Linked DNA regions of Rhodobacter capsulatus SB 1003. The main gene of each other region encodes a partner of the protein of the gene in region 2 in a complex. Links are inferred from orthologs where the notes say so. Each region holds a gene or a part of one and is shown on either strand. Other genes may lie near its edges.

Region 1 (7,604 bases), 1.1 Mb from region 2 along the record:
ATGTCGGCGGCGATCAACAGATCCTCGATGCTTTCGAGCATCGCATCGTCCAGCACCCGGCGCGGCACGTCGGGACGGCTGACCAGACGCCCCAGCAGCCCCGCCCGCCCGGGCGCCACCGCGGCGACAGGCTCCGGCTGCGGCGCGGGTTCGGGTTCCGGCTCGGGTTCGGGCGCGGTTTCAGGCTCGGACCCGTTGCCACCCCGCCCCAGCAGGCGACCAAAGAAGCCGCGTTTGGCAGGCTCCGGTTCCGCCACGGGCTCGGGGTCCGGCTCAGCCGCAGGTTCGGGCTCAGGCTCCACCACGGGTTCGGGTTCGGGTTCCGCCACGGGTTCCGGTTCCGCAACGGGTTCAGGCTCCGGCTCCGCCACGGGTTCGGGTTCCGGCTCCACCGCAGGTTCAGGTTCCGGCTCCACCACGGGCTCCGGCTCCGGTTCCACCGCGGGCTCCGGCTCCGGTTCCACCGCGGGCTCCGGCTCCTGTTCCACCGCGGGCTCCGGCTCCACCACAGGTTCGGGTTCCGGCGCCGCCACCGGCGCGGCCAAAGCCTCGGCTTCGGGCTCCGGTGTGGTGTCCGGCGCCTCGGCGATGATCGCGTCAAGCCCTTCCTCGATCTTCGAGGACGAGCGTGTGAGCCGGGACTTCAGCTTGTTGAAGAACGACATCGGAGCCTCCGTTTTGCAAATCCCTACCGGATCGGGGGGAAAGAGGGAAGGGAGAAGCCCGGACCGGCGCCCTTCCCCGCCAGGACCCGGCGAAAAGGACGACTCGCCCGGCCGCGACGGCGCCCCGGCGCCCGGTCCCGCGGCCGGATTTCCGCATCGCGCCCCCGCCCGGCAAAGGCGACGCATCGCCACAGCGCCCGCCGATCCGCGCTGCCTGCGGGCAAAATCCGCCCGAGGGCGGGTGCTTGCGCGGAAATCCGGCCTTGCGGCAAGTCGTCGCCCTGCGGTTTCCGCAAAGCCGTCTAAAGTGCGCGCTCAAGTCGGAGCCATCTCATGCCGGAGTAAACCGCATCATGACTGAAAAGCCCGCTGAACTGTCCTTCGCGAAATTCATGGTCGCCCTGCGCAGCCTGCGCAAGATCGGCCGCGAAACCCCCGACGTGGACACTTTCGCTCTCTTCGCCTTCGCCCCGGTGCCGCTGATCTTCCTTGGCGCGCTGTTCGGAGGCATCTTCTCCTGGCTGGCCATCGCCTGGATCACCGTCGGCATCTTCGTGCTCGACCGCCGCGCGCCCAAGCCCGCCCCCGACGCCCCCGAGGGCGCCGCCTTCCCGAAAGCCGACAAGCTCTCCTCGGCGCTGGCCATCACCCATTTCGTGCTCTTGCCGATCGTCGTCGCCTCGCTCGCGGGCTTTGCGGGCATCTCGACCATGGGCACGCTGGGGCTGATGATCGCCGCCGCGCTCTGGTTCGGGCAGGTCTCGAATGCCAATGCGCATGAGCTGATCCACCGCGCCGACCGGAAATTGTTCAACCTCGGCAAGTGGGTCTATATCTCGCTGCTTTATGGCCACCATGTTTCGGCGCACCGGCTGGTGCACCATGTCTCGGTGGCGACCCCCGCCGATCCGGCCACGGCGACGCTGGGCGAAAGCTACTGGAATTACGCCTCGCGCACGTGGTCGGAATCCTTCAAGGCGGGCTACGCCAAGGAAAAGGCGATCATCGAGGCGCGGATCAAGGCCAATCCGGGCAAGCCCACGATCCGGGAACGGATCAACCGCATCAACCCCTATGCCACCTATGTTCTGGGGGGCCTTTGGTTCGTGATCGGCGCCGGGCTTCTGTTCGGCTCGGCCGGGTTTGCCAGCTTCCTGTTCCTCTGCGCGCTGACCCAGGCGCAGCTGATGCTCTCGGATTACGTCCAGCATTACGGCCTTGTGCGAAAGGAAACCGCGCCGGGCGACTATGAACCGGTGAGTGCCGCGCACAGCTGGGACGCGATCGAAACCGGCTCGGCCTTGATGATGCTGAACGCGCCGCGCCATTCCGATCACCACGCCCATCCCGCGCGCCCCTATCCGGCGCTGCAACTGGGCGATCTGAAGGAACCGGGCCGCCCGATCCTGCCCTACAGCCTGCCGGTGATGGCGATGCTGGCGCTGGTGCCCTCGCAATTCGCCAAGCTGATGGATCACCGCGTGCTGGCCGTGCGCAAGGGCGAAAGCGTCTACAGCGAACCGAAGCCGAAACAGGCCCCGGCGCCCGCCGCCGCGCCGACCGATGCGCCGACCGACGACGCCGGGCCTTTGGTCCTGACGGACGCCGAACCGGCCGAGGCCCCCGCGCCGGAGGTCAGCCAGGCCCCCGCCGCCCCGGCCGCGGCCGAACGGGAAAAGGCCGACGCCTGAAAATCACGCAGGCGTGGCTTCCCACGCCTGCCCCGATACGGCAAGCTGGGCGCAAAGGGAGACCCCGATGCGCCCAGTTTTCATTTCACTCGCCCTCGCCCTGACGCCGCTGGCCGCGCTGGCCGAAGACATCGGCCCGCCGCTCACCGCCGAGCAGTTCGACGCGCTGACGCTGGGCAAGACGATCACCTATTCGGCCGGGAACACCACCTACGGCATCGAGGAATACCGCCCCGGCCGCAAGGTCGTCTGGGCCTTCGCCGCGGGCGATTGCGAGGAAGGCGACTGGTTTCCGCAGGGCGAGCAGATCTGCTTCGACTACCACAGCCCCGATGTCGGCCTGCAATGCTGGACCTTCCATCTGCAGGGCGATGCGCTGGTCGCCTGGTTCGAAGGCAAACGCGACGGCGCGCCCCTCGTCTCGCTTGACACCAGCGCCGCGCCGCTCAACTGCCCCGGGCCCGAGGTCGGGGTCTGACCGACCGCGCGCCCGGCCCCGGCGTCGGCAAGATGCGTATTTGCACCAAGAAAAAACATGGGCTTTTTCTTGGTGCAAATACGCCCTTGCGCCGGGTCGTCGCGGGAAAGCCCCTCAGAACAAGGAGCCCTGATCGGGCGGAGTTTTCGCCGCTTTGCGCGGTTTTGCCGCCGGTTTCGGGGCGGGCGCAGGCGGCGGCGCATCGGAGGGAAGGACGCGCAGGCGGCCATCCTGAAACTCGATCTCGAGCGGCGCCAGCCCTGCCGCGGTGGCGGCAGAGGTCAGCACCTGATCGGCCGGGCCGCGCACCACCGCATAGCCGCGCCGCAGCGTCTCCTGATAGCCGAGCGTCTGCAACATCGCGGCGAGCCGCGCGAACCGGTCCTGCGCGCGCGTCAGCCGGGCCTGCTCTGCGCGGAGAAGCCGGTCGGAAAGCCCCGCCAGCCGGTCGCGTTCGACCCGCAGATAGGTCTGCAAAAGCTTGGGCGAGATCCGCGCTTCCAGCGGCGCAAAGGCCGCGCGCTTGCGCACGACGACCATCCGCAGCGCGGGCAAAAGCCGGTCGGCCACCAGATCGAAGCGCTGCCGCCGCGGCCGGGTGATCGCCTCGGGGCGGCCGAGCGCGCGGGAGAGATCGGCCAGACGCTGCGCCCGGCTGGCCATCCGGGTCTGGGTGGCGCGGCTGATCCGGGCCTGCATTTCCGAAAGCCGGGTGGCCAGTTCGGCGCGCACCGGCACCGCCATTTCCGCCGCCGCCGTCGGCGTCGGCGCGCGGCGATCGGCGGCAAAGTCGATCAGCGTCGTGTCGGTTTCATGCCCCACCGCGGAAATCAGCGGGATCTTGCTCTCCGCCGCCGCGCGCACGACCGCTTCCTCGTTGAAGCCCCAGAGGTCCTCGAGCGAGCCGCCGCCCCGCGCGACGATGATCAGATCGGGGCGCGGCACCTTGCCCCCCGGCGCGAGCGCGTTGAAGCCGCGGATCGCCGCCGCGACCTCGGCCGCGCAGGCCTGGCCCTGCACCGCAACGGGCCAGATCAGCACCCGGCGCGGAAAGCGGTCGCGCAGACGGTGCAGGATGTCGCGAATGACCGCCCCCGAGGGCGAAGTGACCACCCCGATCACCGCGGGCAAATACGGGATCGGCTTTTTCCGCGCCGGATCGAAGAGCCCCTCGGCCGCCAGCGCCTTGCGCCGGGCCTCGAGCATCGCCATCAAGGCCCCCGCCCCCGCGGGTTCGACATCATCGACGATCAGCTGATATTTCGACTGCCCCGGAAAGGTGGTCAACTTGCCGGTGGCGATGACCTCCATCCCCTCCTCGGGGCGGATCTGCATCCGCGCCACCTGCCCCTTCCAGCTGACCGCGGCGATCACCGCATTCGGATCCTTGAGGTCGAAGTAAAGATGCCCAGAGCCGGGACGGCTGACCCGCCCGACCTCGCCGCGCACGCGCACGCGGGTGAATTCGCCCTCGATCACCCGCTTCACCGCGCCCGAGATTTCCGAGACGGTGAATTCGGGGGTGTTGCCGGAGGGGCCGGTTTTCGAAGCCTCGGGGCCGTCGTCCAGGATGTCCATGTCGCCTTGCCTGATGTGTCGCGAAACCTTAGAAGGCGCGAAAGCCGAGGCCAAGGGCCATTGCGGCCACAAACGGGGGAACCGCATGAACATTCTCATTCTGGGCAGCGGCGGGCGCGAACATGCGCTGGCCTGGGCGGTGAAACAGAACCCGAAATGCGACCGGCTGATCGTCGCCCCCGGCAATGCGGGCATCGGGCAGCTGGCGGAACTCGCTGCCATCGACCCCTGCGACGCCACGGCCGTTCTGGCCTGTGTCGCGGAAAACGCGGTGGATTTCGTCATCGTCGGCCCCGAGGCGCCCCTGGCCGCGGGCGTGGCCGATGCGCTGCGGGCGGCGGGGGTGCTGACCTTCGGACCCTCGGCGCAGGCGGCGCAGCTTGAGGCCTCGAAAGCCTTCACCAAGGAAATCTGCGACGCCTGCGGCGCCCCCACCGCCGCCTGGGCGCGGTTTGCCGATCTGGAGGCCGCGCTGGCCCATGTGCGGGCGCAGGGCGCGCCGATCGTGGTCAAGGCCGATGGTCTGGCGGCGGGCAAGGGCGTGATCGTGGCGATGACGCTCGCGGAGGCCGAGGCCGGGCTGCGCGAGATTTTCGGCGGCGCCTTTGGCGCGGCGGGCGCCGAGGTGGTGATCGAAGAATTCATGGCGGGCGAGGAAGCGAGCTTCTTCATCCTGTCGGACGGGGTGAACGTGGCCCCCATCGGCACGGCGCAGGACCACAAGCGGGTGGGCGACGGCGACACCGGCCCGAACACCGGCGGCATGGGCGCCTATTCCCCGGCGCCGGTGCTGAGCGCGGCGATCCAGGAGCAGGTTCTGGCCGAAATCATCCGCCCCACCGTGGCGCAAATGGCGCGGCGCGGCATGCCGTTTCAGGGCGTGCTTTACGCCGGGCTGATGATCGAGAACGGCCGGGCGCGGCTGGTCGAATACAACGTCCGCTTCGGCGATCCGGAATGCCAGGTGCTGATGATGCGGCTGGGCGGTCAGGCGCTCGATCTGCTGCAGGCCTGCGCCGAGGGGCGGCTGGATCAGATCACCGCGCAATGGGCCGAAGATTGCGCGCTGACCGTAGTGATGGCGGCGCGCGGCTATCCGGGCACTTACGAAAAAGGCAGCGAGATCAAGGGCCTCGACAGCCTGCCCGAAACCAGTGCGCAAATGGTCTTTCATGCCGGAACGACGGCGCAGGACGGCAGGATCCTTGCCACCGGCGGGCGCGTGCTCAACGTCACCGCCCGCGCCGCGACCCTGGCCGAGGCGCAACAGCGCGCCTATGCGATGGTCGATGCGATCGACTGGCCCGAGGGGTTCTGCCGCCGCGACATCGGCTGGCGCGCGCTCTGAGACGAAACGGGGGCGCTGCCCCCCTCCTGCTTCGGCCAATTCACCCCCCGGGATATTTCGGGCAAGATAAAGAAGGTCTTTTCCTTTCATCTTGCCCGAAATATCCCGGGGGAGCCCGCTTGCGGGCGGGGGCAGCGCCCCCGAAGCGCCCGACGCGCGGCGGGCTTGCCCGCCCAAGGAGGGCGCAACCGCCTCAGCAGTTCGGCACGTTCACCGCCAGACCGCCAAGGCTCGTTTCCTTGTAATGCTCGTGCATGTCGCGTCCGGTCTGCCGCATCGTCTCGATCGCGGCATCGAGCGGCACGAAATGCGTGCCGTCACCGCGCAAGGCCAGCGAGGCCGCCGAAATCGCCTTGATCGCGCCCAGGCCGTTGCGTTCGATGCAGGGCACCTGCACCAGCCCCTTTACCGGGTCGCAGGTCATGCCCAGATGATGCTCCAGCGCGATCTCGGCCGCGTTCTCGATCTGCTCGGGCGTGCCGCCCAGCACGGCGGCCAAGCCCGCCGCCGCCATCGCCGCGGCCGAGCCGACCTCGGCCTGACAGCCGCATTCGGCGCCCGAAATCGAGGCATTGGTCTTGATGATGCCCCCCACCGCCGCCGCCGTCAGCAGGAAATCCCCCACTTGCGACCCGCTCGCCCCGGGCACGTGATCCAGCCAGTAGCGGATCACCGCGGGCACCACCCCCGCCGCGCCATTCGTCGGCGCCGTCACCACCTGCCCGCCCGCCGCGTTTTCCTCGTTCACCGCCATCGCGTAACAGGAAATCCAGTCGTTGATCGTATGCGGCGCCACCATGTTCAGACCGCGTTCGGCCTCAAGCGCGGCATGGATCGCCTTGGCGCGGCGCTTCACCTTCAGCCCGCCCGGCAGCACGCCGTCGGTTTCCAGCCCCCGCGTCAGGCAATCGTTCATCACCTGCCAGATCCGCGCCAGCCCCGCCTCGATCTCCGGCTCCGAGCGGAACCGCCGCTCGTTCCTGCGCTTCATCTGCGCGATCGTCAGCCCCGAGGCCTGCGCCATCGCCAGCATCTCATCGGCCTTGCGGAACGGATAGGGCACCGGCGAGGGCGCGGCGAGCGTCTTGTCATCGATGGCGGCATGTTCCGCCTCGGTCAGGACAAACCCGCCGCCGATCGAATAAAAGGTCTCGCGCAGGATCACGTCGCCCTCGGCATCGCGGGCCTCGATCACCATGCCGTTCGCATGGCCGGGCAGCGGGTGGCCGTAGTCGAAGATCAGGTCGTGATCGGGGTCGAAGTGCAGCGGGCCCAGCCCGGGCGGTGTCAGCGTCAGGCTCTCGCGGTTGGCGGCCAGCACCGCCTCGGCCTTCTCGGCCTCGTAGCTTTCGGGCAGGAACCCGGCGAGGCCCAGGATCGTCGCGCGGTCCGTGGCATGCCCCTTGCCGGTGAAGGCGAGCGAGCCGTAAAGCCGCACCCGCAGATGGCGCGGATGAAAGGGCGAGGCCCGCAGCATGTCCAGAAACCGCCCCCCCGCCACCATCGGCCCCATCGTATGCGAGGAGGACGGCCCGACGCCCACCTTGAAGATGTCGAAAACGCTCAGAAACATGGCGCACTCCCTTTGCCCCATGCTGCCCTGTCGCGCCCCGCGACGAAAGCGCGAAAGCGACATTTGCGCGCACGCAAGCGGTGCCCCGGCCACCTTCCCGGCCCGCCGGTCCGGCCCGCTCTGGCGGGCGCCGCAAAATTCGCTAAACAGCTTAACATGTTAAGCGCTGTTTCATCGGTTCTGGCGATACTGTCGCAAAGGCAGGAGGTGCCATGCCCACTCTTTGTTTCTGGCCGCTGACCGAGGTCACCTCCTCCGGTCCGGATCCTTT
Region 2 (5,855 bases):
CCCTTTTCCATCCCGCGCGAGGATGACTGGCTGCCCGTCGGCGCCGATTTCGGCCCCGACGGCCGGTTTTATCTGCTCGAACGCGATTTCTGGGGCCTTCTGGGCTTTCGCAGCCGGGTGCAGGTCTTCGAGATCAAGGGCGACCGCATCGGCCCCGGCACCGAACTTCTGCGCACCACCGCCGGGCTGCATGACAACCTGGAGGGCCTTGCCGTCTGGCGCGACACACAGGGGGCAATCCGGCTGACGATGGTCGCGGACGACAATTTCAACGCCTTCCAGCGCAGCCAGATCGTCGAATACCGCCTGAGCCGCTGAGGTTTTCCTTGACCCGAAAGGACCCGGGGCGTATGGCCCCCGCGTCCGCATGCCGCGGGCCATGTCTCCGCGACCATGTAAAAACGGTGATCCTGAATGCGCTACCTGCCCGGCATCCTTGCCATGGCCACGATTGTCGTGGCCTCGAACATCCTCGTGCAATTCCTTTACGGCCAATGGCTGACGCTCGGGGCCTTCACCTATCCTTTCGCCTTCCTCGTCACCGATCTGACGAACCGGCTGCAGGGCCCGCGGGCCGCCCGGATCGTCGTCGTCTCGGGCTTCGTCGTCGGCGTGATCTGTTCGCTGATCGGTTCGCAGATCATCGGCGAATTCGGCCCGCTGGTCAGCTTCCGCGTCGCTTTGGCCTCGGGCCTGGCCTTCCTTGCCGCGCAGCTGACCGACGTGACCATCTTCAACCGGCTGCGCCATCGCGGCGGCTGGTGGCGGGCGCCGCTGGTCTCGACCCTGATCAGCGCCAGCCTGGACACGATGGTCTTCTTCACTGTCGCCTTTGCCGCCGCGCTGAGCTTCCTGGAACCCGGCAATGACGTGACCTGGGCCAATGAAACCCTGCCGCTTCTGGGCTTCGGCCCCGCCCTGCCGCTGTGGATTTCGCTGGGTGCGGCCGATTGGTGCGTAAAAATTGCGCTTGCCATTGTTGCGCTGCTGCCTTTCCGGGCGATCGTCTGGCGGTATTCGCCAAAGGTTGCGTAATTTAACTTGCCATACACCAAATCTGTGCCACCCTTTCCCTATCGGCAACACGCATGAAAGGAGGTGGTCCAGTGTCTAGAGTGATATTGGAGAGAGGTGTCGGGACAGTCAGGGGGGCCGAGGCCTGAGGGCAACCCCAAGGGTCGCAGACCCTGGCTGGGACGGAGGATCTGATCCAGACCCTAACCGGACCATCTCCGTAGATCTCGGGGGTCGCAGGCCAAGCCCGCGACCCTTTTACTTTGCGACTTTTCGACCGTGGCGGGCCAATCGGCCCGCTTTTTCGTTGCGGGGGCTGGAATTGCGGGGCCACCCGTGGCAATCCGGAACCGGCATCCAAGGGGGCGGAGCGCAAGATGGACGACAGCGACATTTCCGGCATGACGTTCGAGCAGGCGATGGCGGCGCTTGAACAGGTGGTCAACCAGCTGGAACGCGGCGAGGTGGCGCTGGACCAATCCGTCCGGCTTTCCGAACGCGGGGCGAAGCTGAAGGAGCGCTGCGCGATGCTGCTCAAGGAAGCCGAGGAACGGGTCGAAAAGATCCTGCTGGGCGAAGGCGGGGTGCCCGCGGGCACCGTTGCGGTGGAAGGACTCTGATGTTTTCCGAACGTTTGAAAGAGATTCAGGACGCCGTGGAAACGGCGATGGCGGCGGCGATCGGGCGTCTGCCCGCGGGCGATCTGCGCGATGCGATGGCCTATGCGGCGCAGGGCGGCAAGCGGCTGCGCGCCTTCCTTGCCATCGAATCCGCCGCGATCCACGGGATTTCGATGGCACAGGCGATGCCCGCGGCGCTCGCGGTCGAGGCGCTGCATGCCTACAGCCTTGTCCATGACGACATGCCCTGCATGGACAATGACGATCTGCGCCGCGGCCTGCCGACCGTGCACAAGAAATGGGATGACGCCACCGCCGTTCTGGCGGGCGATGCGCTGCAGACGCTGGCCTTCGAGCTTTGCACCGATCCGGTGCTGGGATCGGCCGAAAATCGCGTCGCGCTGGTTGCCGCGCTGGCGCAGGCCTCGGGCGCCGAGGGGATGGTTTACGGCCAGGCCCTTGATATTGCTGCCGAAACCGCCGCGGTGCCGCTGACTTTGGACGAAATCATCCGCCTGCAGGCGGGCAAGACCGGGGCGCTGATTTCCTTTGCCGCGCAGGCGGGCGCGATCCTCGCGGGCGCCGACCGCGGGCCGCTGACCGCCTATGCCACGGCGCTGGGCCTAGCCTTCCAGATCGCTGACGACATTCTGGATGTCGAAGGCAACGAGGAAGCGGCGGGCAAGCGGCTGGGCAAGGATGCCGAGGCGCACAAGGCCACTTTCGTCTCGCTTCTGGGTCTGGCGGGGGCGAAATCCCGCGCCGCGGATCTTGTGGCCGAGGCGGAAGCCGCCCTTGCGCCCTATGGCGAAGCCGCCTCTACCCTTCGCGCCTGTGCGCGCTATGTGATCGAACGCGACAAGTGAAGCGAGCCCCATGAGCCAGCCCCCAGTGACCCCGATCCTCGACCGCGTGCGTCTGCCCTCTGACATGAAGGGGCTGAGCGACCGCGACCTGCACCGCCTGGCCGATGAATTGCGCGCCGAGACGATCTCGGCCGTATCGGTGACGGGCGGGCATCTGGGCGCCGGGCTGGGGGTGGTGGAACTGACCGTGGCGCTGCATGCGGTCTTCGACTGCCCGCGCGACAAGATCATCTGGGACGTGGGGCACCAATGCTACCCGCACAAGATCCTGACCGGGCGACGCGACCGTATCCGGACGCTGCGCACCAGGGGCGGGCTCTCGGGCTTCACCAAGCGGTCCGAAAGCCCCTATGACGCCTTCGGGGCCGGGCATTCTTCGACCTCGATTTCCGCGGCGCTGGGCTTCACCATGGCGCGGGAACTGGGGTCCGAATGCGGCGATGCCATCGCGGTGATCGGCGACGGCGCGATGACCGGTGGCATGGCGTTTGAGGCCCTCAATCACGGCGGCCATCTGGGCAAGCGGATGTTCGTCATCCTGAACGACAATGAAATGTCGATCTCGCCCCCCGTCGGCGCGCTCTCGTCCTACCTGACGCGGCTTTACGCCGAAGCACCGATGCAGGATCTCAAGGCGATGGCCAAGGGCGCCGTCAGCCTTTTGCCCGAACCCTTCCAGGAAGGCGCGCGGCGGGCCAAGGAAATGCTCAAGGGCATGACCATTGGCGGCACGCTCTTCGAGGAGCTGGGCTTCGATTATGTCGGCCCGGTCGACGGGCATGACCTTGAGACGCTCTTGCATCTCTTCCGCACGCTGAAGACGCGGGCGACGGGGCCGGTGCTGATCCATGCGCTGACGAAAAAGGGCAAGGGCTATGCCCCCGCCGAGAACCGCCCGGATCGCGGCCATGCCACGGCGCGGTTCGACGTGCTGACCGGCGCGCAGGTCAAGGCCGCCTCGAACGCGCCCAGCTACACCAAGGTCTTTGCCGAAAGCCTGATCGATCAGGCCTCGCGCGATGAAAAGATCGTCGCGGTGACGGCGGCGATGCCCGAAGGCACCGGGCTGAACCTTTTCGCCGAGCGCTTTCCGCGCCGCTGCTTCGATGTCGGCATCGCGGAACAGCATGGCGTGACCTTTTCGGCCGGGCTCGCGGCGGGGGGGATGAAACCCTTCTGCGCGATCTACTCGACCTTCCTGCAGCGCGGCTATGACCAGATTGTGCATGATGTGGCGATCCAGCGCCTGCCGGTGCGCTTTGCCATCGACCGCGCCGGTCTGGTGGGGGCCGACGGCGCCACCCACGCGGGGGCGTTTGACATCGGCTTCATGGCGAACCTGCCCGGCATGGTAGTGATGGCCGCCGCCGACGAGGCGGATCTGGTGCACATGGTCGCCACCGCTGCGGCGCATGACGAGGGCCCGATCGCCTTCCGCTATCCCCGCGGCGAGGGGATGGGGGTGGATATGCCCACCCAAGGCGTGCCGCTTGAAATCGGCAAGGGCCGGATCATTTCCGAAGGCGCGCGGGTCGCGATCCTCTCCTTCGGCACGCGTCTGGCCGAGGTGCTGAAGGCGCGCGAGGCGCTCGCCGCCCGCGGCCTGGCGCCGACCGTGGCCGATGCCCGTTTCGCGAAACCGCTCGACAAAGATCTGATCCTGCGGCTTGTGGCCGAACACGAGGCGCTCATTTGCATCGAGGAAGGCGCCGTGGGCGGTTTCGGCAGCCATGTGGCGCAATTCCTGTCGGAGCAGGGGGTGTTCGACCGCGGCTACAAGTTCCGCTCGATGGTGCTGCCCGACACCTTCATCGACCATGCCAATCCCGAGGACATGTATGCGGTCGCGCGGATGAACGCGGCGGATATCGAAGCGAAAGTGCTCGATCTGCTCGGCGTCGCGGTGGCGAAACGCGCCTGAGGCGCGGGCTGACCCGTCGAAAAGAGCGTATTTGAGCCAAGAAAAAGCCGATGTTTTTTCTTGGTGCAAATACGCAGCCTTCCTTGCGGCAAGGCGCGGCGGTCAGGCTTGCCGGGCCTGCCAACGGTCGCGGATGAAGCACGCCGTCATCAGATCCAGATGCGCGCCACCGCCGTTCTTGCACAGGGTGATGTCCTCGGCGCTGTCGCGAACGAAGCGCCCCGCGGCGATGTCGTAGAAATCGGCCACCACATCGGCTTCGGAAATCACCCCGCGCGCCAGCGGGTCGCGGAATTCGCCGATATGGTGCAGTGTCGTCGCGCGGGCATCGCAAAAGAGCCGCGCCCGGCGCAGGGTCGCGTCGTCGGCCTCGCGCATGTCGGGGCGGAAAGCGCCGATCAGGTCGATATGGGTTCCCGGCTGCAGCCAGTCGCCGCGGAGCCAGGGCTCCTTCGCCATCGTCGTGCCGGCAACGATCTCGGCCGTGCCCAGCGCGGTTTCAAGGTCCCGCTCGACCCGGGCGCCAGTGGCCTCCGCCAGCGCCTCGGCACCGGCTTGCGAGCGGTTCCAGATCGTGAAACGGGCACCGGGAAAGGCCGCGCGATAGGCCTCGATCATCGAAGCGGCGACCTTGCCCGCGCCGCAGATCAGGATCTCGCGCGCCTCGGGCCGGGCCAGAAGCCGCGCCGCCAAAAGGCTGTCGCCCGCCGTCTTCCATTTCGTCACCAGCGCGAAATCAAGCACGGCCGAGAGACACCCCGTCCGGTCCTCCATCAGCATCACGCCGCCATTCACCGTGCCCAGATCCGGGGCGTTTCCGGGCACGATCGTCGCGGCCTTCACCAGCATGCCCAGCCCGTCGATCAGCGCGGATCGGGTCAGCAGCGTATCGGCGCCGCGATAAAGGAAGCTGTCGGCCACCTCCGCGCGGGGCAGGCGATGCCCGGCGCGGAAGGCCTCGGTCAGGGCGATCCAGTCAAGCTGCGCTTCGGCCTCGGGGCCGATCAGGGCGGGGGTCATGCGGCCTCTCCTTCGGTCAGAAAGCCCTCGGCCACAAGGCGGTCGGCCCAGCCTGCGGGGGTGGTGAAAAGATGCGTCTTCCAGCCCCGCGCGGCGGCGGCTTCGATGTTTTCGGGGCGGTCGTCGGCGAAAAGCAGATCGGCGCCGGAATAGCCCGTGCCCGCCTCCAGCGCCGCATAAAACCGCGGATCGGGCTTGATCAGGCCCAGATAGCCCGAGACGAAGAGCCGGTCGAAATTGGTCAGGAACGGATAATGGCGGCAGGCCAGTTCAAAGGTGCCGATACCGAAATTCGACAGCGCAAAGACCGGCACCCCCTTGGCGCGCAGGGCCGAAAGCAGGCGCACGGAATGGGGAATGGCCGGGGTGCACATGTCAAGCCAGTGGTCGTGCCAGGCCATCACCTCGGCCCGC

Evidence for each region. The genes of interacting proteins can lie anywhere in the genome.
Region 1: the proteins of RCAP_RS17120 (region 2) and xseA are in contact, whole or in part, in a cryo-EM structure (PDB 8TXR), measured with the Escherichia coli proteins. The link is inferred for Rhodobacter capsulatus SB 1003 from one-to-one orthologs.

The regions. Positions count from the first base shown.
Region 1 is NC_014034.1:2,560,769-2,568,372, forward strand. What follows is about bases 2,181-5,021. They hold xseA (exodeoxyribonuclease VII large subunit), read right to left. Parts: upstream 4,413-5,021; coding sequence 2,949-4,412; downstream 2,181-2,948. Other genes in these bases: RCAP_RS11810 (alkane 1-monooxygenase), read left to right, coding at 2,181-2,356; RCAP_RS11815 (hypothetical protein), read left to right, coding at 2,424-2,834; purD (phosphoribosylamine--glycine ligase), read left to right, coding at 4,498-5,021. Also shown: signal recognition particle-docking protein FtsY, read right to left, coding at 1-665; more of RCAP_RS11810, read left to right, coding at 1,019-2,180; more of purD, read left to right, coding at 5,022-5,760; RCAP_RS11830 (L-serine ammonia-lyase), read right to left, coding at 5,954-7,333; RCAP_RS18570 (Hint domain-containing protein), read left to right, coding at 7,546-7,604. UniProt on the Escherichia coli protein: Bidirectionally degrades single-stranded DNA into large acid-insoluble oligonucleotides, which are then degraded further into small acid-soluble oligonucleotides.
Region 2 is NC_014034.1:3,669,320-3,675,174, forward strand. What follows is about bases 266-3,012. They hold RCAP_RS17120 (exodeoxyribonuclease VII small subunit), read left to right. Parts: upstream 266-1,391; coding sequence 1,392-1,634; downstream 1,635-3,012. Other genes in these bases: RCAP_RS17110 (esterase-like activity of phytase family protein), read left to right, coding at 266-318; RCAP_RS17115 (queuosine precursor transporter), read left to right, coding at 415-1,035; RCAP_RS17125 (polyprenyl synthetase family protein), read left to right, coding at 1,634-2,500; dxs (1-deoxy-D-xylulose-5-phosphate synthase), read left to right, coding at 2,511-3,012. Outside these bases: more of RCAP_RS17110, read left to right, coding at 1-265; more of dxs, read left to right, coding at 3,013-4,421; RCAP_RS17135 (ornithine cyclodeaminase family protein), read right to left, coding at 4,524-5,441; RCAP_RS17140 (HAD family hydrolase), read right to left, coding at 5,438-5,855. UniProt on the Escherichia coli protein: Bidirectionally degrades single-stranded DNA into large acid-insoluble oligonucleotides, which are then degraded further into small acid-soluble oligonucleotides.